Regions from separate parts of the Fusobacterium mortiferum ATCC 9817 genome, predicted to be linked through region 1. Evidence: riboswitches for the same ligand, from Rfam matches in the RefSeq annotation. Region 1 holds a riboswitch; each other region holds the start of a gene.
The links. A riboswitch is a leader RNA that binds a small molecule or an ion and turns the genes downstream of it on or off. The one in region 1 is predicted to bind lysine.

Region 1 (10,804 bases):
AGAACCTTTAAATATGCTCATAGTTACCTCCTAAATATTTTTACAAAATAGTTCAGCTATTTGTACAGCATTAGTAGCTGCCCCTTTTCTTATATTATCAGCTACTGTCCATAAATTCAAGCCATATTTTACACTGTTATCTCTTCTGACTCTTCCTACAAATACCTCGTCTTTTCCAGTAGCGTCATTAGCTAAAGGATATATGTTTTTATTACTATCATCTAATAGAACTATTCCTTTATACTCAGCTAATTCCTTTTTTACTGTTTCTAAGTCAAAGTCTTTTTCAAGTTCTACGTTAATAGAAACAGAGTGAGAATTGATAACAGGTACTCTAACACAAGTAGCTGTAACAGGAAGATTAGGTAAGCCTAAGATTTTTCTTGTCTCATCTACCATTTTTTTCTCTTCCTTAGTGTATCCATCTTCTAAAAATACATCAATATGAGGTAGGCAGTTATTAACTATTTGATGTGGATAAGTTTTAGGAGGATTTCCTTTAAGTCCCTCTTCTAAATCAATAACTCCTTTATATCCAGTTCCAGATACAGCTTGATATGTGCTATACACTACTCTTTTAATCCCATATTTTTCTAAAACTTTTAAAGGAGCCATACACTGAATTGTAGAGCAATTAGGATTAGCAATTATTCCTTTGTGTTTAAAAGCTTCTTCTGGGTTTACTTCAGGGACTACTAGTGGAACCTCTTTATCCATCCTCCAAGCTGAAGAGTTATCAATTACTAATACTCCCTCTTTTGCTGCTAATGGAGCATATTTTAAACTAGTACCTCCACCAGCAGAGAAAAGAGCTATATCTATATCTCTATTTTTAAAACTATTTTCATTTAATTCTTCTACTGTATACTCTTTCCCTCTAAAATTTATTTTTTTCCCAGCACTTCTACTACTTGCAAAAAGAAGTAAATCAGTTATTCCTAAATCTCTTTCTTCTAATACTTTTAAAAAAGTTCCTCCAACTAAACCTGTTGCACCAACTATTGCTACTCTCATTTTTCTTTCCCCCTATAATGAAAATTCTTCAGCTACTAAATTTACAGCTTTTTCTATATTCTCTCTATCTATACTACAAGAGATACTTATTTCAGAAGTTGTAACTTGATAAAAATTTATATTTCCTTTACTAAGTGAAGTAAAAAACTTTCCAGCAATACCAGAGTTGTTAATCATTCCTACTCCAACAATGGAAAGCATTCCTAAATTTTCATTTAATTCTATATCACAAGTAGAAAACTTAGCTCTAATTTTTTCTACAACTTGCTCTAAAAGATATTTTTCAGAAGCTTGACAACTAAAAGATATCTCTACTCTCATATATCTATTTATATTTTGTGTAATCATATTGATATTTAAACCACACTCATCTATTGTAGAAAATATTTCAGCTATATTTTCACTAGAAAAAGGTACATTAGAGATATTAGTTACGATAATCTCCTTTGTGACACTTATTCCTGTTATTAATTTATCTTCTAATGCTATATCTTTTTCCATAATATATGTTCCCCCTGTATAACTTAAACTTTTACCTACAAAAATAGGAATGTTATATTTTTTTCCTAGTTCTACTGCTCTTGTTTCCATAACACCAGCTCCAAGATTAGCCATTTCCATCATCTCTTCATAGGAGATTTTTTCTAAAAATTTTGCTTTTGGGTATAATCTTGGGTCAACACTGTATATTCCTTCCACATCAGTATATATTCTACACTCACAATTTAAAGCTACAGTCAGTGCCACAGCACTAGTATCTGAACCTCCTCTTCCTAGAGTTGTAATATCTCCTGAATTATTAATTCCTTGAAATCCAGTGATAATAACAATATTTCCCTCTCTTAAAAGAGTTTCTATCCTTTCAGAAGAGATATTTGCTATTTTATTTTTAGTATGTACACCAGAAGTTTTTATTCCTGCTTGAAATCCTGTAAGGGAGATAGCTTTTTGTCCCTTGGCTGTAAGAGCCATAGCTATTAGAGTAACTGTTTGCTGTTCTCCAATAGACATTAGCGAGTCTAGTTCCCTTTGATTTGGATTAGAAGTAATCTCCTTAGCTAGTTTTATGAGTCCATCTGTAGTTTTTCCCATAGCAGATGCCACTACTACAATTTCGTCATACTCTTTTTTTAATTCAATTAAGTAATCAGCTATTTTTTGAATTTTTTCTACTGTAGCTACACTAGAGCCACCATACTTTAAAACAATTCTCATTCCTCCACCTCTGTAATAAAAATTTTGTAAAAAAAAAACAGCAGAGGCTTCTGCTGGTGTAAAATACTACAAAAAAACTGTAAATATTTATAATTTTACTCCACAGAAAGCACAACATTGAATTTCTCAATGACAGTTATATAGATATTATCCATATACCCAGCAAAAATTTTCTCCAGAGAAAATTTTCACTTCGGCAGTTTTACCTTTCATATTTAATCTTAGCTCTGGAAGCTCATAAATATTACTCTTATCGACTGCTCCTCAATCTGTTTTATTAACTTGTGTGTATTTTACATTAAAACTCTAAAAAATAAAAATATATAAATTAAATATTTTATATTTTAAAAATATATTTTACTTTTTTGCAAAGAGAGAATAAAATAATTCAAAAACATATTATTGTCCTAGGAGGAAAGATGGATACTAGAAAAATATTTAATGATATAGAAATAAATAATCAATGGTTTATAAATACCAGAAGAGAGTTACATAAGATACCTGAATTAGATTTTCAATTACCTAAAACAGTAGCTTATGTAATATCACTTTTAAAAGAGATGGGAATTCCATATAAAGAGGGAATAGGAAAAAGTGGAATAGTAGCAGATATAGAGGGACAAAATAAAAAAATAACAATAGCCTTGAGAGCTGATATGGATGCATTACCTATTTTAGAGTGTGGAAATAAAGAATATACTTCAACTATACCTGGGCATATGCATGCTTGTGGACATGATGTGCATACTGCTATTCTTTTAGGAGTTGCAAAGATATTATCGGAAAATAAAGATTCACTTCCATGTAATGTAAGACTTGTATTTCAACCAGCAGAAGAAACAAATGGTGGAGCAGTACCTATGATAGAAGATGGATGTTTAGAAGGGGTAGATGCTATATTTGGATTACATGTAGATCCTACAATAGAGTGTGGAGTAGTAGGAGTAAAATATGGTGCTTATTGTGCTTCATCTACTGATGTGGTAATAGAAATAGAGGGAAGAAGTTGCCATGGTGCTTATCCTAGCCAAGGAGTAGATGCTATTGTTACAGCTTGTGGAATAGTGACTACCCTTCAAAGTGTAATAAGTAGAAATATAGATTCAAGAGATTCGGCTGTTCTTAGCTTTGGAAAAATAGTAGGAGGAGAAAAAGAGAATATTGTAGCTCAAAAAGTTATAATTTCTGGAACATTAAGAACTTTATCTAATGAGGTAAAAAATAGAGTAAAAGAAAGAGTAAAAGAGATGGTGGAGAATACAGCTAAAGGGTATGGGGCTACTGGAAAAGTAACTTATACAGATGGGTATACTGCTTTAATAAACCATGATGAATATATAGATATAATAAAAGAAAATAGTAAAAATCTATTAGGAGAAAAGGGAGTATATGTAAAGGCCTTAGCTAATATGGGAGTAGAAGATTTTGCTTACTATATTGAAAAAGTTCCGGGAGCATTTTTTAACTTAGGTGTAGGAAATAAGGCTAAGGGAATAACTGCCCCTCTTCATAATGATAAATTTGATATAGATGAGGAGAGTTTAGCTATTGGAGTAAAGCTTCAAATTATGAATATACTATTTGCCTATGAAAAATTAATAAAAAATAACTAGGAATTATCCTAGTTATTTTTGTTATTAAGAGCTTTAAATCCTTCACCTAGAACTTCTGAAACATCAGAGATAGTTAGAAAAGCAAAAGAATCAGTTTCTTTTACAATTGTTTTTACTTTAGTTACTTCAAATTTGCTAACAACACAGAAAAGTAGATCTATTTCATTTCCTGTAAATCCACCTTCTCCTTTTATGATAGTTGTACCTCTTCCAGTTTCATTCATAATTCTTTCTTTTATCTCTTCAGATTTAGATGAAATAATAGTGATGCCTTTTGCCTTTGTATAACCATCTTGAAAATAATCTATTGCTTTGGAAACAATTGTCATTGAGATAAGAGTATACATTACTATCTCTTTACCAAAAAATATAGCAGCTATTCCTAATATAACTACATCTAAGATGAGCATTGTCCTTCCTAGAGGAATATCAAAATATCTATTTAAGATACGAGCAACTACATCAGTTCCACCAGTAGAGCCATTTACCATAAAAATAAGTCCAAGGCCTATTCCTATAAGAACACCACCATATATAGAACCTAACATAATATCATTAGATGGACCTTTCCAAGTTTCAGTAAGAGTTATTAAAAAAGAAAGGCAGCTTGTTCCATATAAAGTTTTAAATAGAAAATCTCTTCCAACTAATTTCCAACCCATTATAAGTAGTGGAATATTTATTACAAAATACATAATTCCTACTGGTAGTTTAAAAAGGTAAAATAAAATTAAACAAATTCCTGCAACTCCACCTTCTGCAAGATGATTACTGATAAAAAAATAATTGATAGAAACAGCATAGAAAAAACAACCAACTGTAATTATCAAATACTCTTTTAAGTATTTTAGAATCTTATTATTCACTGTATCTTTCCTCCTAGTTCAAAATTTTAGTATATTATATTTAATTAGTTTTTTCTTTTATCTTCAATTTTCCTTCAAAGGCAGAACCAATATGATAACCTAGGTTTTCTATTTTTTCTTTTCCCTCTCTAAAAAGACTTTTCATTAATTTTTTTTGTCCATTTTTATCTATGTAAAAAGAGGTATCATCTATTCTCACTAAAGCTAAATCATTTTTAAAATCATATGCCTCATCAAAGTTAAATCCTATTTTTACATTTCCTTCTGTATCAATATATCCCCATTTATTATTCAATTTAACAGCAGCTAAACCTTCAGAAAAGTTTTCAGCTTCATCATATATAATAGGAATTTGCAATTCTCCTTTATAGTTGATATAACCATATTTATGTCTTGGCATCTCATTTATATACACAATAAAAAACTCTTTTTCCCTATTATTTTCAGCCTCTTTGTACATATTTGAATATTTTTCTTTAAAGTTATACTCTCCAATTTTTGCTATCCATTTTCCATCAGTTGTCATAAGTCCTTCTTTATAATCTTTTGTAACTAGATAGATATGATTTTTTTGGACAGAAATAAGAATATTATCTGTTTGAGTTAACAGGTTTCCTTTTGAATCAATTATGCTATACAAGCCAATATTTTCTCCTTCTAACATCCTTATAATATATATATCATTGAGATGTTGCTTTATAGGAAGGATTTCATAATTACTCTGTGAAAAAATAATTGATGAAAAAATTAACATCAATGTGATAACTAATCTTTTCATATATACCACCTCATATTCTTGTATTATCCTTATCTCTATAATATATTATACTTTATTTTTTTAAAATAAGAAAGAGGAAGTAAGAAAAAAGAGAGAAATTACTACCTTTTAGATAATATTTTCTCTCTAAATAGATTAATTATTAGTCTGGATTAATTACATATTCTGTTAATTCATTTACAAAGTTAACAGTTTTATTATTTTTATCATTTACTGGGTTAAATTCTACTATATCAACTGAAGTTACAAAGTAGTTTTTAAATAAGAATTTGAAAGTTTGGAATACTTCGTCAGTAGTAAATCCGTTTCTAACAGGAGTACTTACTCCAGGAGCTAACTCTGGATTTACAGAGTCAACGTCAAAACTGATATGAAGATTGTCTACTTTTAAGTATTCGTGAATTTCTTCTAATACTCTATCTAATCCTTTTTGTAAAACTTCATCATGGTAGATTACTTTAACACCTAATTGATCAATAACTTCTCTCTCTTTGAAATCTAAATCTCTAGCACCAAGTATAACTACATTTTTACTATCGATTTTAGCTCCCTCATAGAAACAGTTAACTAAATCTCTATCTCCAGCACCTTGTAATAGAGCTAATGGCATTCCGTGAATATTTCCAGAAATAGTAGATTCATCAGTATTCATATCTCCATGGGCATCTATCCATACTACTCCTATCTCTTTTTCTAATGAAACTCCAGAAATACTTCCAAGGGCTATTGAGTGATCTCCTCCAATTACTATTGGTCTATATCCATCTCTTACAGCTTCATTTACAGAAACAGCAAGCTTTTCACAAGTATGAAGTATAGTATTTTTATATTTTAAGTTCCACTCATTAAAGTTTTCTTTTTGTTTTTCAACATCAATGATTTCAATTTCATCAAATGTATCAGGATAAGTTTCACATAGTACATCAATACCAAATTCGATTCCAGCTTTGTTTGCTCCAAGATTGATAGGTACTCCAAACATTTTGCTCTTCATCTTCTCTGTATATAAATATACAGCGTCTTCTTCTTCAATTACATTGATAGTTACAAGTTCAGGATCTTCCGTACCTTGTACATGAAGTTCAGCTTCTCTTAAATCATTTATATAATCTATAATTTCAGCAGAGATTCTTTCTCCAGGAGTGATTACAGGTATTCCAGGTGGATAAGCCATAATCATCTCACCACATATTTTTCCTTCACTCTCTGAGAATAAAACTTTATTCTTTTCACTGTAAAAAGCTTCCCTTGGATTTAATACTTGCTCAGGAATAGGAGGCATTTTTAAGAATTCTCTTTTTAATTTATTTCCTTTTCCATAATATTTTTCACTGATATCTTTTAATGCATTGATAAGTTTATCAACACTTTCATCAGTATCTCCGATAGTTATAAGTCCTAATACATTGTAAAAATCAGATAACTCCATTTGTATATTGTAATCTTCAGTTAAGATAGTTTCTAGCTCTGCACCAGTAAGTCCTAGTTCTTTAGCAGTAATAGTTATCTTAGTAGGATCAAAAGCAAATACTCCCTCTCTTCCAACTATTTCTTCTCCAAAACAAGACATTCCTGGGATTCTATTTACTTCTGTTCTAAAACGTTTAGCTAGTTTTATAGCTTTGTCTAGTAGTTCTTGTCCTTCAGTAGCAATCTGTCTTCTAGCACAGTCTAATGAAGCCATTAATGGATATGATGGAGATGTAGTATGAAGTAAACTTAAAATTTGTTTTACTCTGTTTACATCTACTCTATCAGAATTTACATGAAGTAATGACATTTGAGTCATTGCACCTATTATTTTATGTGTACTTTGAGTACAGATATCAGCTCCACAATCAACAGCAGATATTGGTAAATCATCATGGAAGTGTAAATGAGGTCCATGAGCTTCATCTACTATTAATGGAATATCATAACTATGAACTATATCAGCTATTTTTTTAATATCTGTTGCTACTCCATAATAAGTAGGATTAATTATAAGAACAGCTTTGATATCAGGGTGTTGTTTTAACATATTCTCAACAGTTTGAGGTCTTACGCCATGAGCTATTCCTAACTCCTCATCTACTTCTGGGTTCATATATATAGGCTCAGAACCACTTAATATAATTCCAGCAGATACTGATTTATGTACATTTCTTGGGACTAATATTTTTTCTCCTGCTTTTATAACAGACATAATCATAGCTTGGATAGCTCCAGATGTTCCGTTAACAGCAAAGAAACTTTGTTTTACACCATAAGCATCAGCAGCTAACTCTTGAGCTTCTTTGATACAACTTTTTGGTTGGTGTAATCCATCTACCATCTTAAAAATAGTAACGTCAATGGAAAAAGGTCCATTACCCATAAAATCATAAAATTCTTTGTCTACTCCTTTTCCTCTCTTATGTCCAGGTACATGAAATGGAAGTATATCTCTTCCTGCATATACATCTTTTAACACAGAAAATAGTGGAGTTTTGCTTTGGTCTAGCTTTGACATCTTACCTCCTTTGGTTATTGTTTTTTTTATTTATATATTGTATAATTCTTTTGTACTGATGTATTGTAAAGCTTTTTAATAAAATAGTCAATAACTTTTATTTTTTTTAGGAGAAAATTATGAAGAAAATATTTTTGCTTATCTCACAAGGCACTGAAATTCTTGAGGTAGCACCCTTTATTGATATTTTTGGTTGGAATAGTATTGTTGGAAAAAAGAACATAATTTTAAAAACAGGAGGATTTCATTCAATAATTTCTAATACTTGGAACTTGAAAATAGTTCCAGAAATAGATTTAAAAAGTACTTCAATCGATATAGATGAATATGAAGCCTTAGTTATCCCTGGTGGCTTTGGTTTTAAAGGGTTCTTTGAAGATATGAAAAAAGAAAAATTTAAAGAGATAGTTCAAAGCTTTTATGAAAAAGATAAAATAGTTGTAGGAATATGTACAGGAGTTATTTCTTTAGGAGAAGCTGGTATTTTAAAAGAAAGAAAAGCTACTACTTATTTATATGATAATAATAGATATTTTAATCAATTAGAAAAATATGGAGCTATACCTATAAGAGAAGAGATTGTGATAGATAAAAATATCATTACCTGTTCAGCTCCTAAAAATGCTATTGAAGTTGGATTTTTACTTCTTTCTTTATTAAGTGATGAAGAAAATATGAAAAAAGTAAAATATAATATGGGTTTTTTATAAAAAAATAGACATACTTAAAAAAGTATGGTATTCTTTAAGTAGAAACTATTATATATTAAGAGGTGAAAATATGAAAGTTGTAAAAGGTAATGTTATAACTCTTGAATTCAAAGTTTATGACAACGATACTAACGAGCTTTTAGAAGATACAAAAGATGTAGGACCATTTTTCTACATTCACGGAGAAGGACAATTTGTACCAAAAGTAGAGGAGATATTAGAAGGAAAAGAGAAAGGATTCTCTACTACTATAATGATCTCTCCAGAAGAAGGATATGGAGAATATGACGAAGAACTTATCGAAGAGATGAATAAAGAAGATTTTGTAGAGTTTGATGATATCTATGAAGGTATGGAATTTATAGCTGATATGGATGATGGAACAGAACAACAATATGTAATTACATCTATAGAAGATGAGGTAGTAACTGCTGATGGAAACCATCCATTTGCTGGTAAAAATTTAAGATTTGAAGTAGAAGTAGCAGGAGTAAGAGAGGCTACAGCTGAAGAATTAGAGCATGGACATGTACATTTCCATGGGTTTGATGACGAAGAGTAATTTAACTATGGGACTGGCTTAAGTCAGTCCTTTTGTATGAAAATATTAAAAAATTTTGAGGTGAAGAAATGAAAATAGCTTTAGGTGCTGACCATGGTGGATTTGAATTAAAGGAGAAAATAAAATCTCATTTATTAGAAAAAGGATATGAGGTTTTAGATTTAGGAACTAACTCAACAGCTTCTGTTGATTATCCAAAGTTTGGACATGCAGTAGGGCATGCAGTAGTAAACAAAGATGCAGATTATGGAATAGTAGTATGTGGAACAGGAATAGGAATCTCTATTGCTGCTAATAAAGTTCCAGGAGTTAGAGCAGCTCTTTGCACAAATACAACTATGGCAAGACTTACAAGAGAACATAATGATGCTAATGTATTAGCTATGGGAGGAAGAATAGTAGGAGATGTTCTTGCTCTTGAGATGGTAGATATTTTCCTTTCAACTAAATTTGAAGGTGGAAGACATACTAATAGAATAAATTCTATTGAAACTATCTAATGGAGATGATATTATGGCAACTATTTTTACAAAAATAATAAATAGAGAGATACCAGCTACAATAGTTTTTGAAAATGATAAGGTTATAGCTTTTAAAGATATTAATCCAGCAGCTCCAGTACACATATTAGTAGTTCCTAAAAAAGAGATACCTACTATAAATGATATAAAGCCTGAAGATAAAGATATTATTGGAGAGATGTATCTTGCTATTGGAGAGATAACTAAAAAATTAGGAATAGCTGAAGAGGGATATAGAGTAATTACTAACTGTAATGAATTTGGAGGACAAGAGGTTTTCCATTTACATTTCCATATTTTAGGTGGGAAAAAATTAGGAGCTTTATTAGCTGACTAATAAAAATGAATAATCAAATTTAAAAGATTAATTTCTAATTATGATAGAGATTAATCTTTTTTATTAGAACAACTTTTATTTATATTAAAATAAAATATTAACTATTTATAAAATTAATAATAAATAAAGAGAGTATTTTTAATTTCTATCAAACAAACTATTTAAAAAAAGTACGTTTTGTGATATGATTGTATTGTAGAAATATAATTAGCTTTTCATAAAGTTTTAAAAGAAAGGTGGTTTTTCAATGAAAGAATTAGATTTAAGGAAAGTTACTGACGAAGTAGAAAGAATGTGTATTGAGGGAAATTATTTTATTGGTAAAGAGGTTCTAGATAAGATTAAAGAAGCTTATGCTAAAGAGAAATCAGAAGTAGGAAAAAATATACTAGGTCAAATTATAGAAAATGATGAGATTGCTATGAATGAGCAAGTTCCTATGTGTCAAGATACAGGAATAGTAGTAGTATTCTTAGAGGTTGGTACAGAGGTAAAAATTAATGGAGATATATATGAAGCTGTAAATGAAGGGGTAAGAAGAGGATATGAAAAAGGGTATCTTAGAAAATCTGTTGTAAGACATCCATTAGATAGAGTTAATACTAAGGATAACTCTCCAGCTATAATTCATACAAAATTAGTAGCAAATTCAGATAAAGTAAAAATAATAGTTGCTCCTAAAGGTGGAGGTTCTGAA
Region 2 (10,804 bases), on a different contig from region 1:
ATTCCAGTAGCAGAGCTTAATGATATTAAAATGGCTATACACCCAGATGATCCACCTTGGCCAATATTTGGATTACCGAGAATTATCACTAAAGAGGAAAATTTAGATAGATTTTTAAAATTAGTTGATAGCAAATACAATGGACTTACACTATGTACAGGTTCATTAGGATGTGCAAACTTCAATGACATGCCAAAATTAGTAGATAAATATAGTGCTATGGGAAGAATCCATTTCATGCATGTAAGAAATGTTAAGTTATTAAATGATGGAGTAAGCTTTGAAGAGTCAGCTCATTACTCTGGTTGTGGTTCATTAGATATAGTTGAGATAATGAGAGTGTTACATAAAAATGGATTTGATGGATACTTAAGACCAGACCACGGAAGAATGATTTGGGGAGAGACTGGAAAACCAGGATATGGATTATATGATAGAGCTTTAGGAGCAAGTTATATAACTGGAATTTGGGAAACTTTAACTAAATTAGGAAAATAGTAAAATGTATAGGATATTCAGGAGGATAAAATGAAATTAAACTTAAATGAGATGAAAAATATAAAAAATATAAGTGAAGTAGTGACTCCTGCATATGATATAGAAACTGTAAAAGAAAATACAATGAAGGCACCAAAGTGGTTACACTTTGGTGCTGGAAATATTTTCAGAGCTTATGTTGGGAAGATGCAACAAAATCTTTTAAATAAAGGGCTTGAAAATACAGGGATTATCGTTGCAGAAAGTTTTGATACAGAGATTATAGATAAAGTGTATAAGCCACATGATAATTTAACTTTATCAGTAATTCTATCAAAGGATGGAAATTTTTCAACTGAGGTTATAGCTAGTATAGTTGAATCTTTAAAAGCTGACACAGATAAAGATACTTTAAAAGAGATAGTAAAAGCTCCAACTCTTCAAATGATCAGTTTTACAATTACTGAAAAAGGATATAACTTAAAAACTCCAAATGGAGAATATATGAAAGTTATAGAAGAGGATTTCCAAAACTCTCCAGAAGAAGCAAAACATATAATGAGTATAGTAACTAACTTACTATATGTTAGATTTAAAGCTGGAGCAACTCCAATTGCTTTAGTAAGCATGGATAACTGTGCTGGAAATGGAGATAGAGTAAGAGCAGCTGTTCTTGATATAGCAGAGCATTGGGTAGAAAAAGGATATGTAGAAAAAGAGTTCTTGGCTTATGTATCAGATGAAAAAAAAGTAGCTTATCCTATTTCAATGATAGATAAAATTACTCCAAGACCTGCAGAAGTAGTAAAAGAGCACCTAGAAAAATTAGGTTTTGAAGATATGAATATAGTAGTTACTTCTAAAAATACTTATACAGGAGCTTTTGTAAATGCTGAAGCACCAGAGTATTTTGTAGTAGAAGATAAATTCCCTAATGGAAGACCAGAATTAGAAAAATCAGAAGCTGGAGTATATGTAACAGATAGAGAGACAGTAGAAAAAACAGAGAGAATGAAAGTTACAACTTGTTTAAACCCATTACATACTACACTAGCTGTATACGGTTGTCTATTAAATGAAAAAACAATATTTGATGCAGTATCTAATCCATATTTAAATAAATTAATAAAAAATATAGGATATGGAGAGGCATTAAAAGTTGTAGATGACCCAAAAATATTAAGTCCAAAAGCATTTATAGATGAAGTTATCAATGAGAGATTTGCTAATAAATTTATACCAGACCAACCTGAGAGGATAGCAACAGATACATCTCAAAAAGTAGGAATAAGATTTGGAGAGACTATAAAAGCATATTTAGCAAGTGATGAATTAAATGTAGAAGATATTAGATATATACCACTTGTATATGCTGGATGGTTTAGATATTTATTAGGAATTGATGATAATGGAAATGAAAGAAGTATTAGTCCAGATCCTATGTTAGATATGTTAAAAGAAAAAATGGCAGGAATAGAGTTTGGAAAACCTGAAACTTATAAGGGGCAACTAAGAGAAATCTTAAAAAATAGGATGATATTTGGAGTGGATTTAGAAGAAGTAGGAATGGCTGACAGAGTAGAAAAATATTTTGTAGAGATGTTGGCTGGAAAAGATGCAGTAGTAAATACATTAAAAAAATATTTAGGAGAATAGAGGAGGAAAGATGAAAAAGTTTTTAAATCTATTACTAATAGTAACTTGTTTATTTATTCTTGGAGCTTGTGGAAAAGGAGATAATAGAAGAATTATTAGGATATCTCATAACCAAGCACAGGACCATCCTACAAATATAGGATTATTAGCATTTGAAGAGTTTATAGAAAGTAAACTTGGAGATAAGTATGATGTACAAGTATTCCCTAATGAATTACTAGGTTCACAAGTAAATACAGTTGAGTTAACACAAACAGGAGCAATAGATTTTGCTGTAGCAAGTAATGCTATATTAGAAAGTTTTGATAATATCTATCAAATATTTAACTTACCATATCTGTTTGATAGCCCAGAACATTACCATGCTGTAATGGATAATGCAGAATTGATAGAGCCTATTTTTACATCTACTGAAAAATCAGGATTTGAAGCAGTTACTTGGTTAGATGCAGGAACTAGAAACTTTTATACAGTAAAAAAACCTATTAATACACCTGATGATTTAAAAGGATTAAAAATTAGAGTACAACAAAGTGCTTCAAATATAAGAATGATGGAATTATTTGGAGGAGCAGCAACTCCTATGGGATTTGGAGAAGTTTATACAGCTTTACAACAAAGCGTAATAGATGGAGCAGAAAATAATGAGTTAGCTATAACAAGTAATAAACATGGAGAGGTAGCTAAGTATTATTCATATAATATGCACCAAATGGTTCCAGATATTTTAATAGGAAACTTAAAATTCTTAAATGGACTTTCTCCAGAAGAGAGAGAAATATTTAATGAAGGATTTAGATTGATATCAAAAGTTCAAAGAGAAGCTTGGACAGAATCAGTTGAGAAAGCTAAAGCACAAGCTCAAAATGATATGAATGTGCAATTTATCTATCCAGATGTAGCTCTATTTAAAGAGAGAGTTTTACCATTACATGGAGAGGTATTAGAAGCAACTCCTAAATTAAAACCTATTTATGATAAAATTCAAGAGATAGGAAAACAAATAAAAGAGGGAGGGAATAACTAATGAATAATTTAAGAAATGCCCTTGATAAAATAATTATTGGAATATGTGTAATCTTATTTATGTTTATGACAGTGGTAGGAACTTATCAAATAACTTCAAGATATGTATTAAAAGATCCAAGTACAATATCTGAAGAATTAATATCTTATTCTTTTGCTTGGATGTCAATGTTTGCAGCTTCTTATGTATTTGGAAAAAGAGATCATATGCGTATGGTATTTTTCGTAGAAAGATATTCTAAAAAAATTCAATTGAATATTGCTATTTTATCAGAGATAGTAGTTTTATTATTCGCTTTTGGAGTATTAGTATGTGGAGGAAAAGCTATAACTACATTAACTATGACTCAAATTTCTCCAGCTCTTAGAGTATCAATGGGATATGTATATTCTGTACTTCCAACTTGTGGAGTAATTACTTCAATATACTCTATTTTAAATATAGTAGATTTATTAAAAAAAGTTAAAGAGGAGGCATAGGAATGGTACTTACAACAGCTTTAATAATGTTTATAGTTTTAGTAATAACTTTATTATTAGGATTTCCTATTGCTATTAGTATAGGATTATCTTCAATATTAGCAATATTACCATCATTAGCTTTTGATAATACATTAGTAACAGGAGCTCAAAGAATATTTTCAGGAATTTCAAACTTTACTTTGATAGCTATACCATTTTTCATCCTTGCTGGAAATATAATGAACCAAGGGGGAATAGCTAAGAAGCTTGTATCATTTGCTCAATCATTAACAGGAAGAATACCTGGTTCTCTTATGCAAACAAATATTTTAGCTAATATGATGTTTGGAGCAATATCAGGTTCAGCAACTGCTGCTTGTGCTGCTATGGGAGGAATTTTACTTCCTATGGAAGAGGAACAAGGATATGATAAAAAATTAGGAGCAACAGCAAATATAGCATCAGCTCCAACAGGATTATTAATTCCACCATCAAACTCATTGATAGTATATTCATTAGTAAGTGGAGGAACTTCAGTAGCTGCTCTATTTATGGCAGGATACCTACCTGGAATTTTATGGGGAATAGGATGTATGGCTCTTACTTTATATTTATGTAAAGCTAAAGGAATGAAGGGTACAAATAATTTTAAATTAAAAGTTGTACTAGTAACTTTTATAGATGCTTTACCATCACTTGCACTGATTATTATAGTAATTGGAGGAATTATTAAAGGAATATTTACTCCAACAGAGGGTTCTGTAGTAGCAGTAGTTTATACATTAATTCTTTCAATGTTATTTTATAGAACAATAACTATAAAAGGATTAATTGAAATATTTGCTGAGAGTGCTAAAATGACAGGAATTATAGTATTCCTAATAGGAGTATCTACAATAATGTCTTGGGTAATGGCATTTACAGGTGTACCTCAAGCAATATCAAGTTTAATTTTAGGATTAACAAATAATAAATTCTTAATTCTTTTATTAATGAACTTATTATTACTATTTATAGGAACATTTATGGATGTAACACCAGCAATACTTATATTTACTCCAATATTCTTACCAATAGTTCAATCTTTTGGAATGAGTGCTGTACAATTTGGAATAATAATAGTATTTAACCTATGTATAGGAAATATTACTCCACCAGTTGGAAATACTCTATTTGTTGGAGTAAAAGTTGGAAATTTAAAAATAGAAGATGTAATGGGACAGCTTATAAAATATTATGTAGTAATAATAATAGTACTTATGTTAGTAACTTATATTCCAGCTATTTCAATGTATCTACCAACTATTGGAGGATTTGTAAAATAATAAAAAAAAGGGCTTTTGTAGTGAACCCCTTTTCTTAGACACTATTATTTAATTATTGATTAATAAGGATTGATTCCTGTATTCTGCAGGACTTAATCCTTTTAATTTTACCTTTATCCTTTTATTATTATAATAATCTATATATTCTTCTATTGCTAACTTTAAGTCTTCAATATTTTTGTAATTATTTTCTTCTCCATAAAACATTTCTGATTTCATTATTCCAAAGAAACTTTCCATTAGTCCATTATCTAAACTATTCCCTTTTCTTGACATACTTTGAATTATATTTTTTTCTTCTAATATTTTAGTATAAAAACTATGCTGATATTGCCAACCTTGGTCACTATGAAATATTAATTTTTCTATCTCTTTATTGCTACTAAATGCTTTATCTAACATATCTATTATTTGATTTGAATTAGGAGTTGACGATATACTGTATGAAACTATATATCTTCCGTAAGCATCTAATATTGGAGATAAGTATATTTTATTTCCTCTTAAATTAAATTCTGTTACATCAGTAAACCATTTTTCATTTGGTTTATTTGCTTCAAAATTTCTTTTAATGTGATTATCAGCAATTTTTCCAATAGTTCCTTGATAAGAAGAATATTTCCTTTTTTTACGCGTAATACTATGTAAATTTAATTTATTCATTAGTCTTAAAACTTTCTTATGGTTGATATTTATTCCTTGATTTTTAAGTTCTAATGTAATTCTACGATATCCATATCTCTTTTTATTTTCATAAAATATCTCTTTGATTTTATCAATAATATCTTGATTTTTTAAGTCTTTATCTTCTTTATTTACATAGAAATAGTATGTAGCTCTTGACACTCCAGATATTTCAAGTAATATTTTTAAAGGATATTTGGCTCTAAATTCAGTTATTACTATGGTTTTATCTTCTCTTGTTGTTCCTTTTCCTGAACTAGAGCATTTAACTTTTTTAGGTATTCATTTTCAGTCTTTAAATACAAAATTTCTTTTTCTAAATCTTTAATTTTTTCTTTATTAGTTCTTGTTTTATTATATTTCTTTACCTAGTCATAGTTTTTGGTTTTCTCCCTTTTTTCTTCTCTATGACATTATAGCAGTTTTCTTTGTATTTTTTAATCCAATTTGTTAAAATTCCTGTTGAACTTAATCCAATATCAATTGCGACAGATAAGAGGGATTCATTATTTGTTAATATTCTATTAATAGTTAGCTCTTTAAACTCTTTAGAATAATAACGATTTTTATCATCTCTAAGAATAGAATACCCATGTCTATCTATGAGTCTAATTAAATACTCAATATTGTGAATATTAATATTGAAGTTTAAAGCTAAAGATTTTATAGTTTCCCCATTTCATCTTCTCTCATAAATTTCAATTTTTTGTTCTTTTGTTAATTTAGCCATAAAAAAACTACACCCTCCATCTTAGATGTCTAAGATTTTGGGTGCAGTACATTTTGCCCTTTTTTTATTTGAAATATTCAGGATATTTATCTAAATAATTATTAATTACATGCTTAAATTTTGAAAGATGTTCCGAGATTAAATTGTCAATATTTTCAGTTGTTTTATTTTTTATAATATCAATAATATCATGATGTTGTTCATAAGTTTTAGTGGCACTAAACTTTTCTAGTGCATCAATAAGTCTAAGTCTATCATAATGTGTAGCTAATCTTTTTACACTTTTCCAAACATTTTTTTTATTATAATAATAAAAAATTAAAGCATGCAACTCATTATCTAAGTCAAAAAATTTATGTAAGTCTTCTTCAAAATCAATTATAATTTTTTGATAAGCTAGATTTTTTTCTAACTCTCTAATTAACTCTTTAGAATTTTTATCAGAGCAAGCCAATTTTAAAATCTCTTTTTCACAAAGCGCTCTTAAAAAAACAGCCTCATCAACTAAATTTAAATCTATCTTAGAAACAAAGGATCCTTTTTGTGGAAAAACATCTATAAGTTTTTCTTCAGATAATCTAACAATAGCTTCTCTTACAGGGGTACGACTTACATTAAGTTGATTTCCTAACTCTACTTCACTAATACATTCTCCAGGTTTTAGATTGAGAGTCATAATATTTTCTTTAATAACTCTATAGATAAACTCTCGATTATTTTCATTTTTCTTTTTAGTGGTATTTTCTAATAACATATTTTCTTTTCACCTTTTTAATTTATAAAATATTCTAATCTTTTTGAGATTTCTTCACAAGTTTTCTGCATCTCTTTAACTAAGAATTTCGATTTTTCATCTGTTAAATCATCAGGAAAACAAGGACAACTAATAGCAGCTATAATTCTATTTTTTTTATCTAATATTGGAACTGCGACAGCTTTAATATTTTTTGAGTGTTCCATATTATCATAAGAAACTTTTTGTATATTAATTTTAAGTAATTCTTCTTTTAACTTTTCTCTGTCTGTTATGGTATTATCAGTATATTTTGGGAGAGTTTTAGTAAGGAGTTTATTTAATTTGCTTTCACTAAGTTGACAAATAAGAAGCTTACTAGCTGCTCCAGCATGAAGTGGAAAAATAGCATTTTCTGCTACAGATACTTTTATTAAATCACTACTTTCAACAGTAGCAATACTTCTAATTTTATCATTATCAAGAACACTTAATTTAAATGTTTCTTTAAATTTTAAAGATAATTCTTCAAGATATGGATGAGTTATATTCTTAATAAGAGTATATTTTTCATATCTATTAGAGAAAAAGTAAAATTTTTCTCCTAAAGTGTACTCTTTATCTTGATAATTGAGATACTTTAAGTTAGTAAGTACTTCTAAAAGTCTATTGACAGTTGCCTTAGGAAGATTTAAATCTTTAGAAATAGAACTTTGAGTAGCTGAATATTTATAGTAAAGATAGTTAAAAATTTTATCTGCTTTATCAATAGCAGGAACTTTTGATTTTTCTTCCAAGATGACTCCCTCCCTGTATCTTTTTTACCCTTCCATTTTTATTTTTTATGTGGTATAATATAGAAAAGATATAAGGGAAACAATAACCCACAAGGGTTGAGGGTAACTCTTAAAGAGCTATTTTGATAGTAAACTCAAAACGTCTAACTTTAACTACTATCTTAAAATAATTCTTCATAAGTTAAACCCCCTTTCTTGCAAGAATTAAGGTTTCCCTTATATATTTATTATATCATAGTAGAATTGTTATATCAAGAATTAGAGAGGATTTTCTAGTTCTTTTTTATTTTTTGAACTTGTTGACAGTAAAAAATCTTTATGCTAGTATAGTAGAAAATATTAAAAAGTTGGAGGAAAAGATGGAGTTAAAAAAAGAATTATACAAGATAGAGGATGAGTTAAAAAAGGAGATAGAAGGAGTATCTGATTATATTTTTAAAAATCCAGAATTAGGAAATGAGGAGTATAAGGCAGTAGAATTTTTAATAAAAGAGTTAGAAAAAAATAATTTTAGAGTAGAAAAAAATTATTGTGGAATGGAAACAGCTTTTAGAGCTGAGATAGGAGAAGGATCTCCTAAGATAGCTTTTCTAGCTGAGTATGATGCTCTACCTGGATATGGAGTAGAGAAGAAACCAGGACATGCTTGTGGGCACAACTGGATAGCAGCTAGTACATATGGAACAGCTCTTGTATTATCAAAAATGTTGGATAAATTTAATGGAACAATAGTATTTATAGGAACACCAGCAGAGGAAACAGTAGGAGGAAAAGTTCCTATGGTAGAGAGTGGAACTTTTAATGATGTAGATGTAGTATTTCAGATGCATTTAGAATCTCAGAATAATATAGCTTGTAAAACTTTGGCAATAGATTGTATAAAATTTCAATTTAAAGGAAGGGCAAGTCATGCAGCTGCTCATCCAGAAGATGGAATTAACGCACTTGATGCTATAAATCTAATGTATGCAGGAATAGGTTGTTTAAGACAACACATTACTTCTGATGCCAGAATACATGGAATAATAACTCATGGTGGAGATGCTCCGAATACTGTCCCAGATTTGACAGAGGCAAGATTTCACATTAGAGCAAATAATAGGGAGTACCTAAATAATTTAACAGAGAAAGTAATAAATATAGCTAAAGGTGCTAGTATGATGACAGGAACAGAGATGAGTTGGGAGAAATTTGAAAATTCTTTTGATAATTTAGTAAACTTAAAATCCCTTCAAGAGTTAATGAAAAAAAATCTATTAGAAGTAGGAATAAAAAATATTCAAGATGAGGGAAAAGGAGCTACTGGTTCATCAGATATTGGGAATGTAAGTCAGGTATGTCCAACAATGTATACAGAAGTGGCATTAGAGATAGAAGAAGTTTGTCATGTACATGATGAAGCTTATTTAAAATATGTAAATTCAAAAGAAGCTTATGATAAATTACATAGAGGAGTAAAAGCTATGGGAGGTTCTGCTCTTGAAATTTTAACTAATAAGGAATTGTTAGAGAAAATAAAAAAAGAGTGGAGAGAATTAAAAAATATAAAATAATAATAAAATTATATATAATATATATTTTACAAAAGAAGAAAAGGGGAGTAAAATAAACACAATAAAAAAAGCCGATAGAGGAGCAAATGACAAGAGTAGGATTGTGGAGTTTTGCAAACGACGAAACAATTTGAAAGGGGATTTTGCCGAAATGGAAAAGAAGCTAAACTTTTCTGTTGGCAATATGAATAATATTCATATTGCTGTCATTGATAAAAAAGGTCAGTGGAGAGCTATCTGTGTGTCATTTTACATATGTTTTTTCTTACATTGTAAATTTATGCCGCAGTTTATATCCGAGACTGTGGCTTTTTTTATTATCAATCACTATATAAAAACACTTTGGGAGGAATTTACAATGGAACAAAGAAAAAGATTTTCAATGCCACACACTTATGTACTAATAGGAATGATATTAGTAATTTTAACAGGACTTACTTATTTAGTCCCATCTGGGAGTTATCAAAGAGCAGTTGACCCAGTTTTAAATAGAACTATGGTAGTAGCTAACTCATTTGAATATGTAGCACAAACTCCAGTTTCTATATTTAGAATGTTTAAAGCTATAATAGATGGGTTAGTATCAACATCTGATATAATATTTTTTATCTTCTTTGCTTATGGATATATTAATATGTTGATAAGTACAGGAGCTTTTTATGGGGGACTAGGAACTGTAATAAAAAGATTTAATGGAAGAGAAACATTGATATTTCCAATATTTATGGTAATATTTGGAATTTGTGGTTCTACATTTGGATTATATGAAGAAACTTATGGATTACTTCCTGCTTTTATGGGAATATCTGTGGCTTTAGGATATGATGCTCTAGTTGGAGGAGCTGCTGTAATAGTAGGAACAGCTACTGGATTTGCTGCTGCTACTCTTAATCCTTTTACTATAGGAATAGCTCAAGGAATAGCAGAAGTACCTATTGGTTCAGGAATTGGACTTAGAACAATAGCTTTTATAGTTTTCCAAGCAACTGCTATAATATATGTTATGATGTATGCTAGAAAAGTGAAATTAAATCCTGAGAAATCAATAGTAAAAGATGTTAAATTTAATTTTTCTAACGGAATGACTAGAGATGAATTAGAAGGATTACCTTTTACAAATAAGCATAAATTAATAATGGGATTATTTTTAATCACTATTGGAATTTTAGTATATGGAACTACCCATTATGGTTGGTATTTAAATGAATTATCTACTTTATTCTTTATAATGATGTTAATAACAGGATTAATTGGTGGATATAATTTTAGTCAGATATCTCAACATTTTATTACTTCAACTTCTGATGTGTTATTTGGAGCTTTTGCTGTAGGAGTAGCTAGAGCCTTAACAATAGTAATGG
Region 3 (10,804 bases), on a different contig from region 1:
TCTAAAGAGCTATCTTTTTTAGTTATAGCTATAACAATTCTTCCTAATTCCTTCATATTTTTAGCTATATGTTTAACTCTAAGAGTTTCTCCAGAACTTGAGATTATAAAGATGATGAAATCATCAAAGGATTCCATCATCTTTTCTTCACTTATCATAATAGCTTGAAATCCTAAATATAAAAGTTGTCTTTGGAAATAAGCAGCAGTAATTTGTGATGCTCCTAACCCATATAAAAGAATTTTTCTATTGTTTTTTAAAATTTTTATAATATTGTCTATCTCTTCAAAATTTATATTATCTATATAGTAGATTGTATTGTGAATATAACTATTTTTTGAATTTTCCATAAGTTTTAAATCCTCTTCAATTGAGAATTTTAATTCACTAAAACCTCTAAATCCCAATTTTTTACAAACTCTATTGAGAGTAGCTTGAGAAGAGTAAGCTTCTTCACAAAGTTTTATAGCTGAATAATTTGGAATCTCTTTAAAATTTTTCTCTATAAAATCCATCAGTTCCTCTTCACTTCTTGTAAGAGAAATTCTTATCTCTCTAGTTTGTAAAAGATTTATAACTTTATAATTCATACTAATCACCTCTATATAGATAGTATCATATTATTTAAGTACTGGCCAATAATCTTTATTAGCTTCTATTAAGGCATCTAAAATTTTTCTAGCTTTTTTAGCATCTACCACAGTTCTATTTAAAGTAAGTGCTTGTAAAGCTTTAGCATAAGAACCTTCAAACCAAGCCTCTACTGTCAATCTTTCGTAAGCAAATTGTTGCTCAATAAGTCCTTTATAGAAAGTTCCTATCTTACCTACTCCAAAAGGTCTTGGTCCATTTATTCCAAGATTAGCTGCTACCTCTACCATTACATCATCATCAAGATTAGAAATAAGTCCATTATTTTGTACTATAACTATATAGATTCTATTTTCATTGAAAGCTATTGATTCAGCTATTTCAACTATCATCTCTCCATGGGCATCGTTGTGAACTACATTAGAATTTCCCATACTTCCTCTTTTAACAATAGCTCTACACTCTTCAAATACTCTTTTTTCTCTTCCATTCATTACCTCGTTTGCCCTTGTAAATTCTGGATTTAGTTTAGCTCTTTTATACTCTGGATAGTAATAATATTGAAGGTATGTATTAGGCATATAGTCTGGAAAATCTACTAACATATCCCTTACCATAGCGTATGTATCTAGCCAAGATTGGTCTCTTTGCTCAGCATCTGCAGGTTTAAACCCAGATTGTAGCGTAATCTCTTTTAGTTTTGGAACTAAATCATTTCCCTCTTTATCATAGATATTAGTAAACCAACCGAAATGGTTAAGTCCAAAATAAACAGGTTCAAATTCATTAGGATTCATATTAAGTAATCTTCCATAAGACCTTAGAAGATTTACAGGTTGGTCACAGATATTTAAAATTTTCTTATCATTAGGAAAAGCTCTCTTTAAAGCATCAGCTACTATTGCAGCAGGGTTAGTATAGTTTAAAAACCAAGCTTCTGGAGCATATTTTCTTACATTGTTGATAAGATTAATCATATCTCCTATTGATCTCATTCCATAGGCAAATCCTCCAGGACCACAAGTTTCTTGTCCAATAGCTCCTAAACTTAGAGGAATTTTTTCATCTTTTTCCCTCATAGGATATCCACCAGTTCTAATTTGACAGAATACAAAATCAGCTCCAGTAAAAGCTACTTCAGGAGATGTTGTGTATTCAAAATCTAAATTTGGATATTCTTCCTTAAATAAAACCTTTGCAAACTCTCCAATAACCGCTTGTCTTTCTGGATTATTATCAAATAGTACCACTCTTTTTAAAGGAAAAGTTTCTTTTCTTTTACAAAGTGCTTTTAATAATCCTGGTGTCCAAGTACTACCTCCACCTGCAATTGCTACTACAAACTCTTTTTTCATATTAATCTCCTCCTAATATTAATTGTATAGTTGTATATACATGTAGTATAAGATAAAAAAATTAATTTGTCAAGATAGAATAATTAGAATAAAATATAGTAATAAGAATCTAATTAGGAGAAAGAAAGATGGAAATATCAAAAGAATTAGCTCAAAGCATTGTGGTTGAGATGAAAAAAATTATTGATAAAGATTTAAATTTTATAGATAGTAATGGGATAATAATAGCTAGTACAGATGAAACCAGAATTGGAACTTATCATGCTGGGGGGAAACAAGTAATATTAAGAAAAGATATAATAAAAATTAATAGAGATGAAGAGTATATAGGTTCTAGAAAAGGAATAAATTTACCTTTAAATTTTAATGGGGAATTAATAGGAGTAATTGGAATTTCTGGTGAAACAAATGAAGTTGAAAAGTATGGTCAAATTATCAAGAGAATGTCAGAAATTTTAATTAAAGAAGCTTGGATTTTGAAAAGAAATGAAGAAGAAAGTGAAAAGGAAAGAATTTTTTTAGAAACCCTTCTTTTTCAAAATAGTTTTCTTTACAATCCGATTATTTTTTCAGAAACTTTAGAAGAAATTGAAAAGAAAAAAAATGGAGTTATAATTGTAGGAAAAATTATAAAAATTTATGATTTAGAATCAATAAAAAAGATATACGATCCAATAAGAATAAAAGTAAAAAAATATAATGGATACTCTATGCTTAATCAGAATACTATTATAATTTTAGATTTTCATAAAGATAGAGAAAAAATTATAGAACTTTTATCTGAATTTAATAAAAAAGAATTTTTAAGTTTTGGGGTAGGAAAAATAAAGGAAAAAATAGGAGAGTTAAAAGATTCGTATAAAGAGGGAGTAGAGGCACTAGAATGGGGAATAAAATCTAAAAATGAAATAACTTTTTATGATGATCTTGATTTAGAGTTAATTATAAAAAATATAACAAAAAATTTGGCTCAAATATATAAAGAAAAAATTTTTAAAAAACTCACTAATAAGGAGATAGAAGAATATAAAATAATTTTTTTATTATATGAGAAGTATAATGGTTCTCTTAATAAAATAGCAAAAGAGCTTTTCATCCATGTTAATACTCTTCAATATAAATTAAATAAACTTTATGAAAAAACAGATTTGAACATGAGAAATTATAATGATTTTACTAAATTAAAAATAGCCTTTATGCTAAAAGTAGAATAATGTTATATATAATAAAAAAAATAGTGAAATAGTTGCTGAAATATGTTATCTATAATATTGTTTTTTTATCTAAAAAACTATAAAATTAATTTACAGTGTACTAAAAATATAAAAAAATAAGTAAAATAGGAGGGAAATTATGATAACAGTATCAGCGTTAGGGGCAGTTGTTGGACTTATTGTGGCAATAGTTTTAATTATAAAGAAAATAAATCCAGCATATTCGTTAATTTTAGGTTCAATAATCGGGGGATTAGTAGGAGGAGCAAGTGTATCTCAAACAGTTTCCTTAATGATATCTGGGGCACAGGGAATGATACCAGCAATATTGAGAATAATAACAGCAGGTGTTTTAGCAGGAGTTTTAATAGAAACTGGAGCTGCAAGTAAAATTGCAGAGACAATTATAGAAAAATTAGGAGAATCGAAAGCTATAGTAGCGATAGTATTATCAACTATGATTCTTACAATGGTTGGAGTATTTATAGATGTATCTGTAATAACAGTAGCACCAATAGCAATGGCAATAGCTAAAAGAACAAACTTATCTAGAACAGGAGTTTTAGTAGCTATGATAGGTGGAGGAAAAGCAGGAAATATAATGTCTCCTAATCCAAATGCTATAGCAGCAGCTGATGCTTTTAAAATTCCATTGACTTCAGTTATGACTGCAGGGATTATTCCAGCAGTATTTGGAATAGTTGTGACTATAATTGTAGCAAAAATTATTTCTAATAGAGGAAGTCAAATTTTAGATAATGATTTAGGAGATAAAAAATTAGAAAAAAGACCTAGTTTTATAGGTGCAATAATAGGACCAATAGTAGCAATATTTATTTTAGCTTTAAGACCTATAGCAGGAATTTCCATTGATCCATTAATAGCTTTACCTGTAGGAGGGGCAATAGGATGCTTAGCTATGGGAAAAATAAAGCATTTCAATGAGTATTGTGTATTTGGTTTAGGGAAAATGATAGGGGTAGCGATATTATTAATAGGAACAGGAACTCTTTCAGGAATAATAGCAAACTCTGCATTAAAAGAAGTATTAACTAATTTTTTATCAACAACTGGGGCTCCTGCTTATTTACTAGCACCATTTTCAGGGATTTTAATGTGTGCAGCTACAGCTTCAACAACTTCTGGAACAGCTGTTGCAAGTCAAGTATTTGGACCAACAATATTAAGTTTAGGTGTACAGCCAATAAATGCAGCAGCAATGATACATTCAGGAGCAACTGTATTAGACCATCTGCCACATGGAAGTTTCTTTCATGCAACAGGAGGAAGTGTGAATATGGATATGAAAGAGAGATTAACGTTAATACCATTTGAATCGTTAATAGGATTGATTTTAACATTTGTATCAACAATAATCTATGGAATGTTATTTTAAAAAGGAGTTAGAAGATGAAGATAGTATTAGCACCAGATTCATTTAAAGAGAGTATGACAGCAAAGGAAACTTGTATAGCAATAGAGAAAGGGTTTAAAAAAGTAATATCTAATTTAGAGTGTATCCATGTACCTATGGCTGATGGAGGAGAGGGTACAACTCAATCATTAGTAGATGCTACAAATGGAAAATTTTATACTGTTGAGGTAATGGGACCATTAGGAGAGAAAAGAGATGCAAGATTTGGAATACTTGGAGATGGAAAAACAGCGATACTTGAGATGGCAGCAGCCAGTGGATTAGAGCTTGTACCAAAAGAAAAAAGAGATGCTACAATAACCACAACTTATGGAACAGGAGAGTTGATAAAGGCAGCTTTAAGTAAAAATGTAGAGACTATTCTTATAGGAATAGGAGGAAGTGCAACTAATGATGGTGGTGCTGGAATGGTACAAGCATTGGGAGGAAAACTTTTAGATAAAGATGGAAATGAAATAGGTTTTGGTGGTGGAGAGCTATCAAAATTAGATAGGATAGATATCTCTAATTTAGATAATAGGTTAAAAGATGTAAAAATAATAGTAGCTTGTGATGTACAAAATCCTCTTACTGGACCAACAGGAGCTTCTCATATTTTTGGAAAACAAAAGGGAGCTAATGAGGAACAAAGAGAGTTACTAGATAAAAATTTAAAACACTATGCAAAGATAATAAGAAGAGATATAGGAAAAGATGTAGAAAATATTCCAGGAGCTGGAGCAGCTGGTGGATTAGGAGCTGGGCTTATGGCATTTTTATCAGCAGAACTAAAAAAAGGTGTAGATATAGTTGTAGAATATAGTAAATTGGAAGAAAAACTTCAAGGAGCAGATTTAATTATTACAGGAGAGGGAAGTATAGATGGTCAGACTAGATTTGGAAAAACTCCATATGGTGTAGCTAAAACGGCTCAAAAATATAATATTCCAGTAATTGCTTTTGCTGGAAATATAGGGAAGGATATAGATGTATTATATGATTATGGATTTACAGCAATACTTCCAATTCTTCCTAGGGTAGAGAGCTTGGAGAATGCCATAGCTAATGGTAAAGAAAATATAGAGTATATGAGTGAAAGCTTAGGAAGAGTAATTAGTATTTATAAAAAATAGAAAAGTATATATAAAATATATTTTACTTGTAATAACATATGTTATATAATAACGAAAAATGGTAGAGGTGCAATTGACAAGAGTAATATCTCAGAGTTTGACAAACTATGAAGAGATATGAAAGGGGAGATTGCCGAAATAAAAATCAAAGTCAAAGGATTTTTATTGGTAACTCAGATAATATCTGTTTTACTGTCATTGATATTTCAATGGAGAGCTATCTAAAACTATTAGTAAAATTATAGAATGTACTTAAGTTTATATTGTAAATTTTAAAATTTATTAAAAAAGTTAAAAGATAGCAAGGAGTAAATAGTAGAAAATATTGAGAGATATTAAAACTATTTTACTTGGAGCTATCTTTTTTTATTAAAAAATTATTAAATAACAGAATGAAAATAGAACAAGTGGAGGAGAAAGATGAGATTTTTTGGAACGATGAAAGATGAGCAGGGAGTATTATCAATAGGGGGAGTAAAGGTTACTGAGTTAGCTCAAAAATATGGGACACCACTTTATATAATGGACCAAGAGCTAATAGAAAGTAATATGAGAAAATATAAAGAAAACTTTAAAAGTGATAAATTTCAAACACAGATAGTCTATGCGTCAAAGGCATTTTTAGCAAAAGCTATGTGTCAATTAGTAGAGAAATATGATATGGATATAGATGCAGTATCAGGAGGAGAGCTATATACAATAAAAGTAAGTGGACTTGATATGAAAAGAGTACATATGCATGGAAATAATAAGACTTTAGAAGAGTTAGAGATGTGTGTAGACTATGGGATAGGGAGTATAATCATAGATAATGAAACAGAGATAGAAAATTTATCATATGTGTGTGCTCAAAAAAATAAAAAAATAAAAGCTATGCTTAGAATAAATATTGGAATAGATGCTCATACTCATGAGTATATAAAAACATCTAAACATTCATCTAAATTTGGAGAATCAATTTTTGATGAGAAATTAGTAGGAATAGTAGAAAAAATTGTAAAAGATAAAAATATAGAGTTTTTAGGATTTCATTGTCATATTGGTTCTCAAATTTTTGATACAAAAGCATTCCATGAAGGAATAGAAACAATGGTAGTAGAAACAAAAAAGATAGCTGATACTTTAGGAATAAAAATTCCAGAGATAAATCTTGGTGGAGGTTTTGGAGTATACTATACAGAAAATGATGTAGAAGTAGATATTGAGAAATTTATGAGAAGTATGATAGAACATATAGAGAAAAGTTTAGATGAGCATAAATTAGAGATAGAGAAGGTATCTATTGAACCAGGAAGAAGTATAGTAGGAAATGCAGGAAGTACTCTTTATACAGTTGGGGGAATAAAACAAACTTATGGTGGAGTAAAATATATGTTTATAGATGGAGGAATGACAGATAATATAAGACCTGCTCTTTATCAAGCTGAATATGAAGCAGTTATAGCTAATAGACTAGATGAAAAAGAGAGGGAAGTGGTAACTGTAGCTGGAAAATGTTGTGAGTCTGGAGATTTAATTATAAAAGGAAAGAGTTTACCAAAGGGAGAAAAGGGAGATTTACTATTAGTTTCTACTACAGGAGCTTATGGTTACTCTATGTCTAGCAACTATAATAAATTAGCAAGACCAGCAGTGGTATTTGTAAAAAATGGAAAAGCCTCTTTAGCTATTAGAAGAGAGAGTTTTGAAGACTTAATAAGAAATGATTTGGCTATAGAGCTATAGTTCTTCAAAAATGAATAGTATTTTTAGTAAAACTCTTGAAAAAAATAGTTTTTTTCTGAAAAAGTATGAACAAAAAAATAAAGAATTTGAGAAATAGGAAAAACAGAGAAATTTTATTACAATATTAGAGGTATTTAAAATAGGTAAAGAGGAGGGAATATGAGATTTTCAAAATTACAAGCTGCAGGGAATGATTTTATCTTAGTCAATGGACTAGAGTATAGAGATTTAGATTTAAGTAGTACAGCGAAAAAAGTTTGTGATAGACATTTTGGAATAGGTGCAGATGGACTTATGACTTGTGAGGAGAGTAAAGTTGCAGATATAAAGATGAATTATTATAACTCTGATGGGTCAAGAGGAGAGATGTGTGGGAATGGAATAAGATGTTTTTCAAAATTTGTCTATGATAATGGAGTAGTGAGAAAAAAGAGTTTTTCAGTAGAAACTGATGCTGGAATAAAATATATAGATCTTACTTTAGAGAGTGAAGAGGTAAAATATATATCAGTGGATATGGGAAGAGCAGATTTTAGAGCCACTTCTGTTCCTTGTACATTAGATAGTGAAATTATTTTAGAAAAAGAGATAGAGGTAGAAGGACAAAAGTTAAAAATTTCATCTGTTTTAATGGGAGTACCTCATACTGTGATTTTAGTAGATGACTATGATAACTATGATATAGATAGATTAGGAAAAGCTATAGAGTATAGTATGGATATTTTTCCAAGAAAGACTAATGTAAATTTTATTCAAGTAGTAGATGATGAAAATATTATTATAAAGACTTGGGAGAGGGGAGCTTCAAGAACATTAGGTTGTGGAACAGGGTGCTGTTCATCTGCTGTTATAGCTCATAAACTTGGAAAAATCAAAGGAAATAGTGTAAAACTTACCACAGAGGGTGGAGAGGTTTTTGTAACTTTTGATAATGAATATAATGTAATAATGAAAGGTAGTGCAGAAACAATTTGCACTGGAGAGTTTTTAAAATAGGAGGAAGAATTGTGAATAAAAAAAGTATCTGGGAGGCTTATAGATTTTCTATAATCTTAATAGGAGCTATAATAATTGGAAGTTTTATAGGGGTTCATTTTGGAGAGAAAGCTAAGGTTTTAAAACCATTAGGAGATTTATTTATAAATGGAATGTTTACAATAGTTGTACCATTAGTCTTTGTAACAATTAGTAGTTCAATATCTAGTATGAGTGATATGACTAGATTAAAAAGTATATTAAAAAACCTTATTTTAGTATTTGTTTCAACAGGTGCAGTAGCTGCAGTTATTATTTTAATAATAGTAAATATTTTTCCACCAGCTCAAGGAGTTAATTTAAGTCTTACAACTGCAGAGGCACTTCAACCATTTCAAACAGGGGATCAAATTGTAAAAGCTATTACAGTTACAGATTTTCCAGAGTTAATATCTAGAAAAAATATGTTACCACTTATACTTTTTTCTATAGTATTTGGACTTTGCGTAAATATGGTAGGAGAGAAGGGAAAAGTAATATCTAATGGATTAGATGCTTTAGCAGAGGTATTTTTAAAAATGATAAATCTATTGATGTACTATGCACCAATAGGATTAGGGGCATATTTTGCTGCTCTTGTTGGAGAGTATGGAAAAGAGTTATTAGGGTCATACACAAGAGCTATGATAATCTACTATCCACTTTGTTTAGTATATTTTGTAGTGATGTTCCCAATATATGGATATATATCTGCTGGAAAAGATGGAGTGAGAGCTATGAAAAATCTAATATCTCCAGCTATTACTTCAATAGCTACTCAAAGTAGTATAGCTACCCTTCCTGTAAACTTAGATGCTGCTAAAAAAATAGGTGTGCCTAAGGATATCAGAGAGATAGTTTTACCAATAGGAGCTACTGCTCATATGGATGGAACAGTTTTTAGTTCTATTTTAAAAATCTCTTTCCTATTTGGAATTTTTAATGTTCCTTTTGAGGGAATTGGAACTTATGCAAGTGCTTTACTTCTTTCTATATTAGGGGGAGTGGTAATGTCAGGTGTTCCTGGTGGAGGACTTATAGGGGAGATGCTAATAGTTACTATGTATGGTTTCCCAGCAGAAGCTTTCCCAATAATTGCTACTATTGGTTATCTTGTAGACCCACCAGCAACTATGATAAATGCTACTGGAGATACAGTTGCTGCTATGCTTGTTACAAGAATAGTTGAAGGAAAAGATTGGATCAAGAGAAACTTAGGATAGTGTAAAGGAAAGTTATCCTTTACATTATCTTTTAATTGTGGTATATTTTTATTTAATAACTAAGTATTCATAAACATAGGGGGGATTTTATGAATTTTATTTTTATATCACCAAACTTTCCAAAAAGTTATTGGAATTTTTGTAGAGGATTAAAAAATAATGGAGTTAACACTCTAGGAATAGGAGATGCTGATTATGACTTTTTAAGTGATGAGTTAAAAGAATCATTAAATGAGTATTATAAAGTGTCTTCTTTAGAAAACTATGATGAAGTGTACAGAGCTTGTGCTTATTTTGCTTTTAAGTATGGAAAAATTGATTGGTTAGAATCAAATAATGAATACTGGTTATTAAGAGATGCACAACTTCGTACAGATTTTAATATTACATCTGGTTTAAAAAATGATAAGATAGCTGGAATAAAATATAAGAGTAAAATGAAAGAGTTTTATGAAAAAGCTGGAGTTAAAACAGCTAGGTACCATATGGTTTCAACTTTTGAAGAGGGGAAAAAATTTACTGATATGGTAGGATTTCCAGTTGTAGTAAAACCTAATAATGGAGTTGGAGCAGCAGCTACTTATAAATTAAGAGATGAAGGAGAGATGAAATTTTTCTATGATAATCTAGGAGAAGAGGAGTATATCATGGAGGAATTTATCAATGGAGAGCTTCTTTCTTATGATGGAATAGCTGGTAGAAATAGGGAGATTATTTTTGAGACAGCTCATGCATATCCAGTACCAATAATGGAGATAGTAAATAATGGAATGGATGTTATGTATTATTCTTTTAGAGAGATTCCAGAGGATTTAAAAGAAGCAGGAAGAAGAGTAGTACAAACTTTTGATACTAATAGTAGATTTTTCCATTGTGAATTTTTTAGATTGTTAGAAGATAAACCAGGATTAGGAAATAAAGGGGATATTATAGGATTAGAGGTAAATATGCGTCCACCTGGAGGATATACACCAGATATGATGAACTTTGCAAATGATATAGATGTATATCAAATTTGGGCAAATATGATAACTTATAATAAAGGATTCTATAATAAAGATTCTAGACCATATTGTTGTGTTTATGCAGCAAGAAGAGATGGATATAGATATGTTCATAGCATAGATACAGTATT

Region 2: it holds a riboswitch for lysine, as region 1 does, so the genes downstream of both, FMAG_RS11490 (YfcC family protein) here and FMAG_RS05645 (aspartate kinase) in region 1, are expected to answer to the same signal.
Region 3: it holds a riboswitch for lysine, as region 1 does, so the genes downstream of both, lysA (diaminopimelate decarboxylase) here and FMAG_RS05645 (aspartate kinase) in region 1, are expected to answer to the same signal.

What each region holds. Positions count from the first base shown of each region.
Region 1 covers NZ_GL987988.1:978,606-989,409, forward strand. Annotated here, with positions in the region: gene dapA (4-hydroxy-tetrahydrodipicolinate synthase) at 1-21, opposite strand, end outside; gene FMAG_RS05640 (aspartate-semialdehyde dehydrogenase) at 31-1,014, opposite strand; gene FMAG_RS05645 (aspartate kinase) at 1,027-2,229, opposite strand; lysine riboswitch at 2,329-2,505, opposite strand; gene FMAG_RS05650 (M20 metallopeptidase family protein) at 2,649-3,842, shown strand; gene FMAG_RS05655 (YitT family protein) at 3,851-4,708, opposite strand; gene FMAG_RS05660 (WG repeat-containing protein) at 4,749-5,486, opposite strand; gene FMAG_RS05665 (aminotransferase class I/II-fold pyridoxal phosphate-dependent enzyme) at 5,629-7,977, opposite strand; gene FMAG_RS05670 (DJ-1/PfpI family protein) at 8,097-8,687, shown strand; gene FMAG_RS05675 (FKBP-type peptidyl-prolyl cis-trans isomerase) at 8,758-9,249, shown strand; gene rpiB (ribose 5-phosphate isomerase B) at 9,318-9,749, shown strand; gene FMAG_RS05685 (histidine triad nucleotide-binding protein) at 9,763-10,107, shown strand; gene FMAG_RS05690 (fumarate hydratase) at 10,355-10,804, shown strand, end outside.
Region 2 covers NZ_GL987994.1:380,153-390,956, forward strand. Annotated here, with positions in the region: gene uxuA (mannonate dehydratase) at 1-498, shown strand, start outside; gene FMAG_RS11450 (mannitol dehydrogenase family protein) at 529-2,133, shown strand; gene FMAG_RS11455 (TRAP transporter substrate-binding protein) at 2,144-3,160, shown strand; gene FMAG_RS11460 (TRAP transporter small permease) at 3,160-3,639, shown strand; gene FMAG_RS11465 (TRAP transporter large permease) at 3,642-4,946, shown strand; partial or broken gene FMAG_RS11470 (IS3 family transposase) at 4,995-6,297, opposite strand; gene FMAG_RS11475 (GntR family transcriptional regulator) at 6,425-7,114, opposite strand; gene FMAG_RS11480 (IclR family transcriptional regulator) at 7,132-7,890, opposite strand; gene FMAG_RS11485 (M20 family metallopeptidase) at 8,250-9,443, shown strand; lysine riboswitch at 9,511-9,687, shown strand; gene FMAG_RS11490 (YfcC family protein) at 9,802-10,804, shown strand, end outside.
Region 3 covers NZ_GL987994.1:174,058-184,861, forward strand. Annotated here, with positions in the region: gene FMAG_RS10505 (MurR/RpiR family transcriptional regulator) at 1-590, opposite strand, end outside; gene FMAG_RS10510 (6-phospho-alpha-glucosidase) at 621-1,946, opposite strand; gene FMAG_RS10515 (CdaR family transcriptional regulator) at 2,075-3,160, shown strand; gene FMAG_RS10520 (GntP family permease) at 3,300-4,556, shown strand; gene FMAG_RS10525 (glycerate kinase family protein) at 4,571-5,707, shown strand; lysine riboswitch at 5,762-5,935, shown strand; gene lysA (diaminopimelate decarboxylase) at 6,128-7,432, shown strand; gene dapF (diaminopimelate epimerase) at 7,592-8,428, shown strand; gene FMAG_RS10540 (dicarboxylate/amino acid:cation symporter) at 8,440-9,669, shown strand; gene FMAG_RS10545 (ATP-grasp domain-containing protein) at 9,759-10,804, shown strand, end outside.